Regions from separate parts of the Mesorhizobium sp. SEMIA396 genome, predicted to be linked through region 2. Evidence: predicted binding sites of a transcription regulator. Region 2 holds the regulator's gene; each other region holds the start of a gene.
What was found. Region 2 encodes LexA, which represses DNA repair genes until DNA is damaged. Its sites were predicted from a motif close to TGTTCNNNNTGTGTTCNG; they were not measured.
Positions count from the first base shown of each region.

Region 1: a site for LexA is predicted at 1,518-1,535, ahead of NP503_RS06615 (sel1 repeat family protein). Genes of this name have one in related genera too.
Region 3: a site for LexA is predicted at 1,935-1,952, ahead of NP503_RS11500 (YifB family Mg chelatase-like AAA ATPase). Genes of this name have one in related genera too.

Region 1 covers NZ_JANIFC010000002.1:360,334-363,610, forward strand. The annotation lists gene NP503_RS06595 (AMP nucleosidase) at 1-147, opposite strand, end outside; gene NP503_RS06600 (hypothetical protein) at 264-458, opposite strand; gene NP503_RS06605 (hypothetical protein) at 497-655, opposite strand; gene NP503_RS06610 (DUF2147 domain-containing protein) at 879-1,220, opposite strand; gene NP503_RS06615 (sel1 repeat family protein) at 1,670-1,936, shown strand; gene NP503_RS06620 (ABC transporter substrate-binding protein) at 2,329-3,277, shown strand, end outside.
Region 2 covers NZ_JANIFC010000010.1:262,576-265,852, reverse strand. The annotation lists gene NP503_RS23915 (ComEC/Rec2 family competence protein) at 1-837, shown strand, start outside; gene lexA (transcriptional repressor LexA) at 831-1,571, opposite strand; gene kynU (kynureninase) at 1,980-3,227, opposite strand.
Region 3 covers NZ_JANIFC010000003.1:422,431-425,707, reverse strand. The annotation lists gene NP503_RS11505 (J domain-containing protein) at 1-39, opposite strand, end outside; gene NP503_RS11500 (YifB family Mg chelatase-like AAA ATPase) at 310-1,842, opposite strand; gene NP503_RS11495 (glutathione binding-like protein) at 2,102-2,284, opposite strand; gene NP503_RS11490 (SIR2 family protein) at 2,455-3,277, opposite strand, start outside.

The sequences.
Region 1 (3,277 bases), on a different contig from region 2:
GTAGCGCTTGCCATTGTCGCCGCCTGCTGCCGCCAGCTCTGCAAAGGAGTCGCGCAGGAATTTGGTATTGCGGTCGTAAAGCGCCTGCAGTGCCTTGACTGCTTTTTCGGCGCTATCAAAGCTTTGCCGGCCAAAAGGCTCCGGCATGACGACAGATTCGATGGCTTGTGGGTAGATTCGCTTTTCCATGGCTCAATATAGAGACTTGGATCGGCACTTGGGAGGGGTGTCGCGACCGAAGGCGGCCAAAGCGCCGTTTTTCTTCAACCGCGCTGCAGGCTGACCAGGAGCACAAAGCCGACGCCGGACTTCTTCAGGGCTGGTGCGTCGATCGTCGAGCCGGCGTCAGTGCGCATCATCGGCACGGCCAGAACCGGAGCGGCCAGCACCGTCAGGATAAGCGCCGCCCGCGGCAGAAGCCGAAGGGTCTTGAGAGTGTTGGCGGCGATGCGGTTCATGGCGTTCAGCTTTTCTTTCGAGGTCTTGGTTTCTTTGGTCAGTTGCGAAGATGGGTGGGGCAGGCGAGGCGGCAGGTTCTGGAACTGGCTTCGTCCCAGGCGCGGGCCGGACGGCCCGCTTCGGCGACGAGGATGGCGAAGAACATTCCAAACAGGCTCACCAGCAGGCAGACGATGGTGAAGCGGCGAGCAAGCATTGGGTCGGTCTCCTTCAACACGCCGGAGAATGCCCTGATGCAACTGAACCGGCTCTGATGCCGGCGTTCATCTGCCGTTCAAGATGACTGACGGGTTTCGACGGCGCCGGCGTCGGTTTGGATAGCCGCCGGTGGGTATCGAGCATCATCGGCGCAGGATGTGTCGACAAACGAAAACGGGGCCCGTCGAGGCCCCGTCATCATGTCGCAAGGATGCGCTCGATCAGAGCTTGTGCCAGGTCTGGCTCTTGCAGATCAGTCCGCCGAGCACGCAGCCGCTCATCTTGAGAGAGCTGCCCGACAATGTCGCCTTGCCCGAATAGGTCTTGTCGTTTGCCGGATCGGTGATGTTGCCGGCATATTTGTTGTCGCCTGTCGCCTTGAGCGAGCCGATGGTCTTGCCGGCATATTTCCCGGACTTGAGCGTGATGGAAAACGAGCCGCCGCCGGCGATGGCCGCGGTTTCGCCGGCCTGCGTCTTCCAATTGCCTTCGATCGGATCGGCCCATGCTGCACTCGCCACGATCAATGTGGCCGCAAGGGCCAGGCTCAGTTTTCGAAACATGTCTTCCTCCCTGTGGATGTCCGGCCGGATGCTCCGCCTCGCCGGTCTGCCGCTTACGCAAACGTAAGCTAATCCAGCTCCCGGCAAAACAAAAGCGGTGCCGTAGCGGAAGACTTTGGGATTTTGCAGCCGCCTGAAAGCGCCTCCTCGACGATGAAATGAAACGATCGGCGCATCGCCTTTGTCTGCCGTGGTTAGCGAAGTCTTGCCCCCGCGCGAGAAAACTTTCGTCAAATTTGAGGCAAGCAGGCTGAATTGCTGGGTTTGTATCCTTAACGAATTTCGGCGTTTACCTCTTGTTTTAGCTTTGTTTTCCTCAAATTAAGCACGCCATTTAACGACGGATTCAAGCCTGCACGGCATTCTCGAAAGCATCGGAAGAGCAGCCGGCAAGACGAAAGAAGGCAGCTCTCGGGAGCCTGACAGGGGCCGGAAAACAGGGGATTGAAATGGCACGTTTTGAAATGCTTGAAGCAGGTTTCGGCGCTATGGGAGCAACTGCCCAGGCCGACATCCTTTTCGAATTGGGCATGATGTATGCGACCGGCCGCGATTGCGAGACCGATGTCGTTGCCGCCCACAAATGGTTCAACATCGCCGCAATCAAGGGCTCGGCCCGCGCCGCCGAGCTGCGCTCGGAACTGTCGGCCGCCATGTCGAAGGTCGAGATCGCCACGGCGCTGCGCGAAGCCCGCGAATGGATGACCATGCACTGAAATCTGCCAATCGCAGACAGATCCATCGAAGACAGGGAAGCTCCGGGATCAAGGCCGCACAGACGGCCAGACCCGGCGAAATTGAAGGCCGCGCAAGACGGTCACGAAGGCAAGGGAAAGAACGCGGCAGGCCGCAAGGCCCAGTCGTGCGCGACACAGGGAAGCTGAGCGGATTTTTAGGCGCGGGGGCGCCTGGAGATTGCTCGACGGGCAAAAAAGCCGCGACCAGCCGGAACAAGGCTGGCGTGGCTTTTTGCGTGGATGACGTCTTGCAGGCCCAATCGAGCGGCGCCAATGCGCCTAGACAGGCCGAATGAAGGATGAAATTGTCCGGCCTCTCTGGAAGAAGCGCGGCCGGGGCGGCCGCGCGTGAGTGGAGGAGTTCTACCATCATGAAAAAATTGAGTATTTTGAACGCGGCCATATTCGGCCTGATGTTGAGCACGCCGGTCGCATTCGCAGACGACATCACCTTTGCGGTGGTGGGCCCGATGACAGGACAGCTCGCCACCATCGGCGATCAGTTCAAGCAGGGCGCACAGGCTGCCGCCGATGCGATCAACGCCGCGGGCGGTGTCGACGGTCGTCAGATCAAGCTGAGCATCGAAGACGACCAATGCGATCCCAAGCAGGCCGTGTCGGTTGCCAACCGCGTCGTCGCCGATGGCGTCAAGTTCATCGACGGCCATGCCTGCTCGGGTTCCAGCATTCCGGCATCAGCTGTCTATGCCGAAGCCGGCGCCTTGATGATGAGCCCGGCCTCGTCAAACCCGGTGCTGACCGATGCGGCAGCCAAGGCCGGCTGGCCGACGATCATGCGCCTTTATACGCGAGACGACGCGCAGGGCGCCTTCATCGGCCCATGGATCGCCAAGAAGTTTGCCGGCAAGAATGTCGTCGTCCTGCATGACAAGAGCGCCTACGGACAGGGCGTGGCTGACGCCGTCAGGGCAACGATGAATGCCGGCGGCCTCAAGGAGGTCTATTATGACGGCATCAACGCTGGCGAGAAGGACTATTCGGCTCTCGTCACCAAGCTCAAGGATTTGAAAGCCGACGTTGTTTATTTCGGCGGCTACCATCCTGAAGCCGGCCTGATCCTGCGTCAGTCGGCGGAACAGAATCTGAAGTTCCAGCTGATCATGCCGGACTCCATCGCCTCGCCGGAATTCTGGCAGGTTGCCGGCCCGGCCGGCGAGGGCACCATGTTCGTCTTCCCGTCGGATCCGCAGGCAAAGCCGGAAGCCAAGGCAGCCGTCGAGAAGATCAAGGCCGGCGGTTTCGTGCCGGAGGGTTTCACGCTGTTCTCTTACGCCACCATCCAGGCTTTCGCCGAAGGCA
Region 2 (3,277 bases):
GCGCTGCTGATGCCTTTCGGATTGGATTGGCCGGCCCTCTACCTGATGGGCAAGGGCCTGACGGTGATGATCGCCATATCGGGTTGGATCTCCGAACGTTCGCCTGTCGATGGGGTTGGGCTGATTTCGCAGCAATCTGTCCTGCTGGTGACAATTGCCCTGGTCATCGCGACGATGGCGACAACTTGGCTGCGGCTCGCTGCTCTGCCATTCGCGCTGGCAGGCTTGCTGACCGTCTCGGATACGCGCACGCCGGATGTGCTGATCTCGGAAGACGCCCGGCTGGTGGCGTTGCCGATCGGTGGCGGCGAGCTTGCCGTCAGCCGGGAACGGCCGAACGAATTCACCGTCGACAACTGGAAACGCGCCCTGACATCAGAAACCATCGTCGTGCCAGAGGTGTTCGACAAGAGCGATGGGCAATTCGACGTCGCGGACGCCGTTGAGCTACCGCCGGGATCGCCGTTCTATTGCTCCTCAGGCGTTTGCGTGGCCAGGCATATGTCCGGTGCGATCATTGCCTATGTCGAGGACCGCAAGGACACCTGGAAAGCCTGTGGCTTCGCCGAGCTGATCGTCATCAATGACGCCACCGCCTATGACGCCTGTCACAATCCGCTGGTTCTCGTCATCACCAAGCGGCAACTGGCTCGCAAAGGCAGTGCCGCGGTCTTCTTCGATCGCCAATCGGCGACCACGCCGGCGACAATCAGCTTCGCGGTGAACAGCCCATATCGGCCCTGGCACACGCAACGCAAATACTCTCGTGAGGCGAGGGGGCTGGCACCCTTCAAGAAACCCGAGAAGCCAGCGGCCAACCCGCAGCCGCCTCAGTAGCGGCGGATGAGGCCGACGAGCTTGCCTTGCACCTTGACCCTGTCTGGGCCGAAAATACGGGTTTCATAGGCCGGATTGGCGGCTTCGAGAGCGATGGAAGCGCCCTTGCGGCGGAACCGCTTCAGCGTCGCTTCCTCTTCATCGACCAGCGCCACGATGATCTCGCCGGGGTTCGCCGTGTCGGCATTACGGATGATGACGGTGTCGCCGTCGAAGATACCGGCCTCGATCATCGAGTCGCCCTTAACCTCCAGCGCATAGTGGGCGCCGCCCATGATCATGTCCGGCGGCACCGAGATCGAATGCGTCTGATGCTGGATGGCATCGATCGGCACACCGGCGGCGATACGGCCCATGACCGGTATCGACACGGCGGAGACCGCATCGTCATCATTGCCGGGCGAGGGCATCCGCGAAGGCGCCGGCTTGATCTGCCGGCCAAGGGCACCACCCTGACCGAGACTGCCCTGGATGACGCTTGGCGAAAACTTCTTTGCCGCGTTGAGGCCGGGCGCGATCGAGTCCGGCAATCGCAGCACTTCCAGCGCGCGTGCCCGGTTGGGCAACCGGCGAATAAAGCCGCGCTCCTCAAGTGCGGTGATCAGCCGATGAATCCCGGATTTGGAGGCAAGGTCGAGCGCCTCCTTCATCTCGTCGAAGGATGGCGGAATGCCGCTCTCCTTCAGGCGTTCATGGATGAACATCAGCAGTTCATGTTGCTTGCGTGTCAGCATGGCGGCCCCCAGATTACCTGAAACCAGAATCGAAAAACAAACCCAGAACAAACACTATCTGTTCCAGTTGTGTTCTGCAACCGTTTAAAGTTTAATGAATTTGTTAAGGCTGCTGAAATTATTTGGGCTTGCCAGCGGGTCGCGATCGACAGGCGCCAACCACGGCAATGCGCCTGCTCACATTGAAACCATTATGGTTAATGACCTGTGGCTCATCCTCGACCCAAGGCTTGGCATCATCTGCCGATCGACCTCCACAAGGGACGCTATCAATCTTCGGGACGTTCGTTTGCCGTGAACGAAACGGAGCCAAAACGCCAACGTCTGTTGGCATTTGTGGCTGGAATCAGCCCTCCGTCATCTGCCGGGCAGTGAGGGCGGCGACGGCAAATCGCGGGGATCGTTGCGTCAGGTAACGGCTTCCTTGACGGCGAAACGCTGGTCCTTCCATGCGCCCGTGCGCAGAATGTCTTCTAGCACTTGAACCGCCAGCCACACATCCTTGTAGCCGATATAGAGGGGCGTGAAGCCGAAACGGATGGTCGATGGCGCGCGAAAATCACCGATGACGCCGCGCTCGATCAGCGCCCGCATGATTTGATAGCCGTGATCGTGAAGGAACGACACCTGGCTGCCGCGCCTGGTCGCGTCGCGGGTGGTCTCCAGCGTGAGGCCATAGGCGCCGCACTTTGCTTCGACGAGCTGGATGAACAGTTCCGTCAGCGCGACGCTCTTTTTTCGCAATGCCGCCATGTCGACGTCGTTCCAGATGGCAAGCGCGCCTTTGAGCGCCCGCATCGACAGGACCGGCTGGGTGCCGCACAGAAAGCGGCGGATACCGGTGCCGGCAACATACCCCCGTTCGAAGGCAAAGGGCCGCGCATGGCCCCACCAGCCGCTGAGCGGCTGGCTGATATCGCCGTGATGGCGCTGCGCGGCATAGATGAAGGCCGGTGCGCCCGGACCGCCGTTGAGGTACTTGTAAGTGCAGCCGATGGCGAAATCGGCATTTGCGTGATCGAGCTCGACGGGCAGGGCGCCGGCGGTGTGGCATAGATCCCAGACGATCAGCGCTCCGGCCGCATGAGCCTTGCGCGTCAGCGCCGCCATGTCGCGCAGTTCACCCGATTTGTAGTTGACGTGGTTGACCAGCACCACCGCGACGTTTTCGTTGATCAGCTCTTCGATAGTGGGCGCGTCGACGCCCGCGAGGCGCAGCAGGACGCCGTCCCGTGTCGAGGCCACGCCTTCGGCGATGTACAGGTCGGTGGGGAAACTGTCACCCTCGGCGACGATGACCGACCGGCCCGGCCGAATCTCCAGCGCCGCATGCAGCACCTTGTAGATGTTGGTCGACGTCGTGTCGCAGACGACGGTCTGGCCGGCCGCGGCTCCAATCAGGCGTCCGAGTTGATCGCCGAGTTCGATCGGCATCTCGAACCATCCGGCCGTATTCCAGGCTCGGATGAGGTCCTGGGCCCATTCCTGGGTTGCCGCCTGCTGCAGCTCGCCGAAAACGGCATGAGACGCTGCCCCCAGTGAATTGCCGTCGAGATAGATCACCCCCTCCGGCAGAATGAAACGGTCGCGCATGGCCCGCAGCGGATCTGTGGCATCCATCGCTTCGACTGCGGCGAGATCAGGAAATCCACTCATGGTCAGTCAGTCCCCGGTTGTTCGCGAAGGGTGTTCCGCCGCCGCGCGTC
Region 3 (3,277 bases), on a different contig from region 2:
CGGGCTAACTTCCAAAACTTCGTAGTAGTCAATGAACATAGCGGGCTCCCCGGCCACACCATATTCGCATTGTCTAAATAAGGAATGTCAATGCGGAGGCCAGGACCTTGGTCCGACGCCGATGACATCCACGCTTTCTGGAAGAGGAAGAAAATGGCCGGCGTCCGGTCGGTGGGGGCCGTTGGGTGGTGAGGACGCCGGCCAAGCGGACAATCAGGTCCGCCGCACCGTGGAGATGATCGATTCGCGGAGGCCGGGTTATGGCGTGATCGCGGAAGGCAATGTGGCGAGGTCGGCTTGTCGGCGGACCTACGCCGCCTGCGCCATCCGCTCCGAGCTCATGCGGTAGGAGATCGCTTCGGCCAGATGGATTCGGCCGACGGTTTCGCTGGCGTCGAGATCGGCGAGCGTCCGCGCCACCTTCAGCACGCGATGATAGGCCCGCGCCGAAAAGGCGAGCTTTTCGCTGGCGTCCTTGAGCAGCGACAGGCCGGCGGCGTCCGGCATGGCGATCTCGTCGATGACCGAGGGCGCGCAATGCGCGTTGGTGGTGGCGCGGGTGGCGCCGAGCCGCTCGAAACGTTCGCGTTGGATGGTGCGGGCGCGTGCCACACGCAGCGCCACATCGGCACTTTTCTCCGCCCGGTCGGGCCGGATCAGGTCGCTGGCCGAGACCGCCGGCACTTCGATCCTGAGATCGATGCGGTCGAGCAGCGGACCCGAAATGCGCGCCTGATAGTCGGTACGGCAACGCTCGCCGCGCAGGCAGCGATAGCCCGGCTCGCCGGCCATGCCGCAGCGGCACGGGTTCATCGCCGCCACCAGCTGGATACGCGCCGGATAGGTGACGCGATGATTGGCTCGCGCTATCATGCAGTCGCCGGTCTCCAACGGCTGGCGCAACGCATCAAGCGTCTGCGGCGTGAACTCGGGAAACTCATCGAGGAACAGCACGCCGTGATGGGCCAGCGACACCTCGCCCGGCCGCGCGCGGATACCGCCGCCGACCATCGCCGCCATCGAGGCCGAGTGGTGCGGCGCCCGGAACGGCCGCCGGTCGGTCAGCTTACCTTCGCCGAGCTCTCCTGCCACCGAGGCGATCATCGAGACTTCGAGCAATTCCTTCGGCGCCAGCGGCGGCAGGATCGACGGCAGCCGCTGCGCCAGCATCGATTTGCCGGATCCCGGGGGTCCGATCATGAGCAGATTATGCCCACCGGCGGCGGCCACTTCCAGCGCCCGCTTGGCGGTCTCCTGGCCCTTGATGTCGGCGAGGTCAGGCAAATCCAGAGCGGCGGCATGAATGCCGGGCTCGGGGCGCGACAGCACCTGCGTGCCGCGAAAATGATTGGCGATGGCGATCAGACTGCGCGGCGCCAGAATGTCGAATTCCCGACCAGCCCAGGCCGCTTCCGGCCCGCATGCGAACGGGCAGATCAGGCCCTTGCCCTCGGCATTGGCGGCGATCGCCGCCGGCAAGGAGCCGGCGACCGCGGCAATCGTGCCGTCGAGCGACAATTCTCCAAGCACGACATAGCCGGCCAGCATGTCGCCCGGAATGGCGCCAAGGGCAGCCATCAGGCCAAGCGCGATCGGCAGGTCGTAGTGGCTGCCTTCCTTCGGCAGGTCGGCCGGCGCCAGATTGACCGTGACTTTCTTCGACGGCATCGACAGGCCGGAAGCATGCAGTGCGGCCTGCACCCGCTCGCGGCTTTCGGCCACCGCCTTGTCGCCCAGGCCGACGATGTGCATGTTGACCTTGCCGGGCGCGATCATCACCTGCACGTCGACCGGCACGGCCTCGATGCCCTGAAAAGCGACCGTGCGAACCCGCGCCACCATTTCTATGCCCCCGGATATGCTGCGTGCCTAAGCCTACACGGCTAGGCGGCCAACGACATCGCCCAACACAAACATAGATTTCTGGGATAATCAAGAACAATACAGGAACAAAACCACCGCAGCTATAAATGCTATTCCGATCAACCTGAAACGCAGGTTGATCTCCGACCAGACATTGCGCCCTGCCACAGATTGCCACGGACTTGTCGCCCGCTGCAAAATGCACCGTCTAGCCGTCGCAGGATGGATCGACGTAACATCATGTTGTCGGAAAACTGCCGGCAGCCATGACCATGGGTATCCAAAGTACGTCCGTCATTAAGATATCGGCGGCGGAAAACTGTCCATCGACAAGCCACTCACGATGCGCCAGCGCAGCCTCGACTTGTTTCAAGCGCTGGAGCATCCAAGATTCGAGGAGGTTATTCTTGTCATTGGACATGCCAACGAACCACTATGGGCCCGTGGTCATGTCAATCGAATTGATTGCGGCAGCCACGTCCAAGGGCATTTTGGGCTGAGCTCGCCGTTGACCGATTGCTCTGAATTAAGCCTAGCCTTCTTCGCGCTCGTGGTCGGGTTCTATACAGCTCCGAACTGCCCCGAAGGCAGTCACAACGTTACGCTCGGGCGCCTCACTCTCATCGAACCTTCTCTCGACTTCCCAGCGAGGAGTGACGTCATCAGATTGGCCACGTCAGAACGATCCTTCATTTGCTCTAGCAATGACCCTAGTTTGCTATCATCGACAACGCCACGGGCGTAATAGCTCAAAACGAGCGCGCCATGCCACAAGCTGCGATCGCGACCGTCTACGCGGTCTGACTCTAGTATACCGACGATGCGCTCTTTCTGATCGGCATCAAACTGCGGCTTCCAATACGCCCGCGGAAACCCGACCACCCTTCCCAAAAAGAAGCCGGCAAGACTCGCTATAGAGCCGTCTAAGAAGTATAAGTTAGCAACAAGTTCCAAAGTACCTACCTTTGGTCTGATTGTTGTCTCACGATCGTGTAGAAGGGCTCTGGCCCAAAGCGCTGCCTCCGTATTATCGGAATCTTTGGACAAAATATATTGCTCTACCAAGGTTGCTGTGTCGTTGTCGGACCAGATATTTAGCGTCTCATGTGTCGAACTCCATATATCTCCCGAAATAGCAAGAAAATTTCTGCGGATTTCTTCGCTGTGGGTGCCTTTTTGAAGGCAATCCATCACTTCTCGATGGGCATCAGCCGCAACTGCATGCCGATTGTGTAGCCGCATAGCTGCGATAACCGCGTAAGTATTCCTCAGCCACAGCGACTCGGGTTGGAAGCCTTGTGTGTACAGTTGCCAAGCTTTCTCCTCAAACTCGATACCATACGGTCCTATTGCCAGAGTTCTCCACAGATCGGAATCATCCCGGCAACCTTTGGCGAGGAGTGCAAGAACTTCC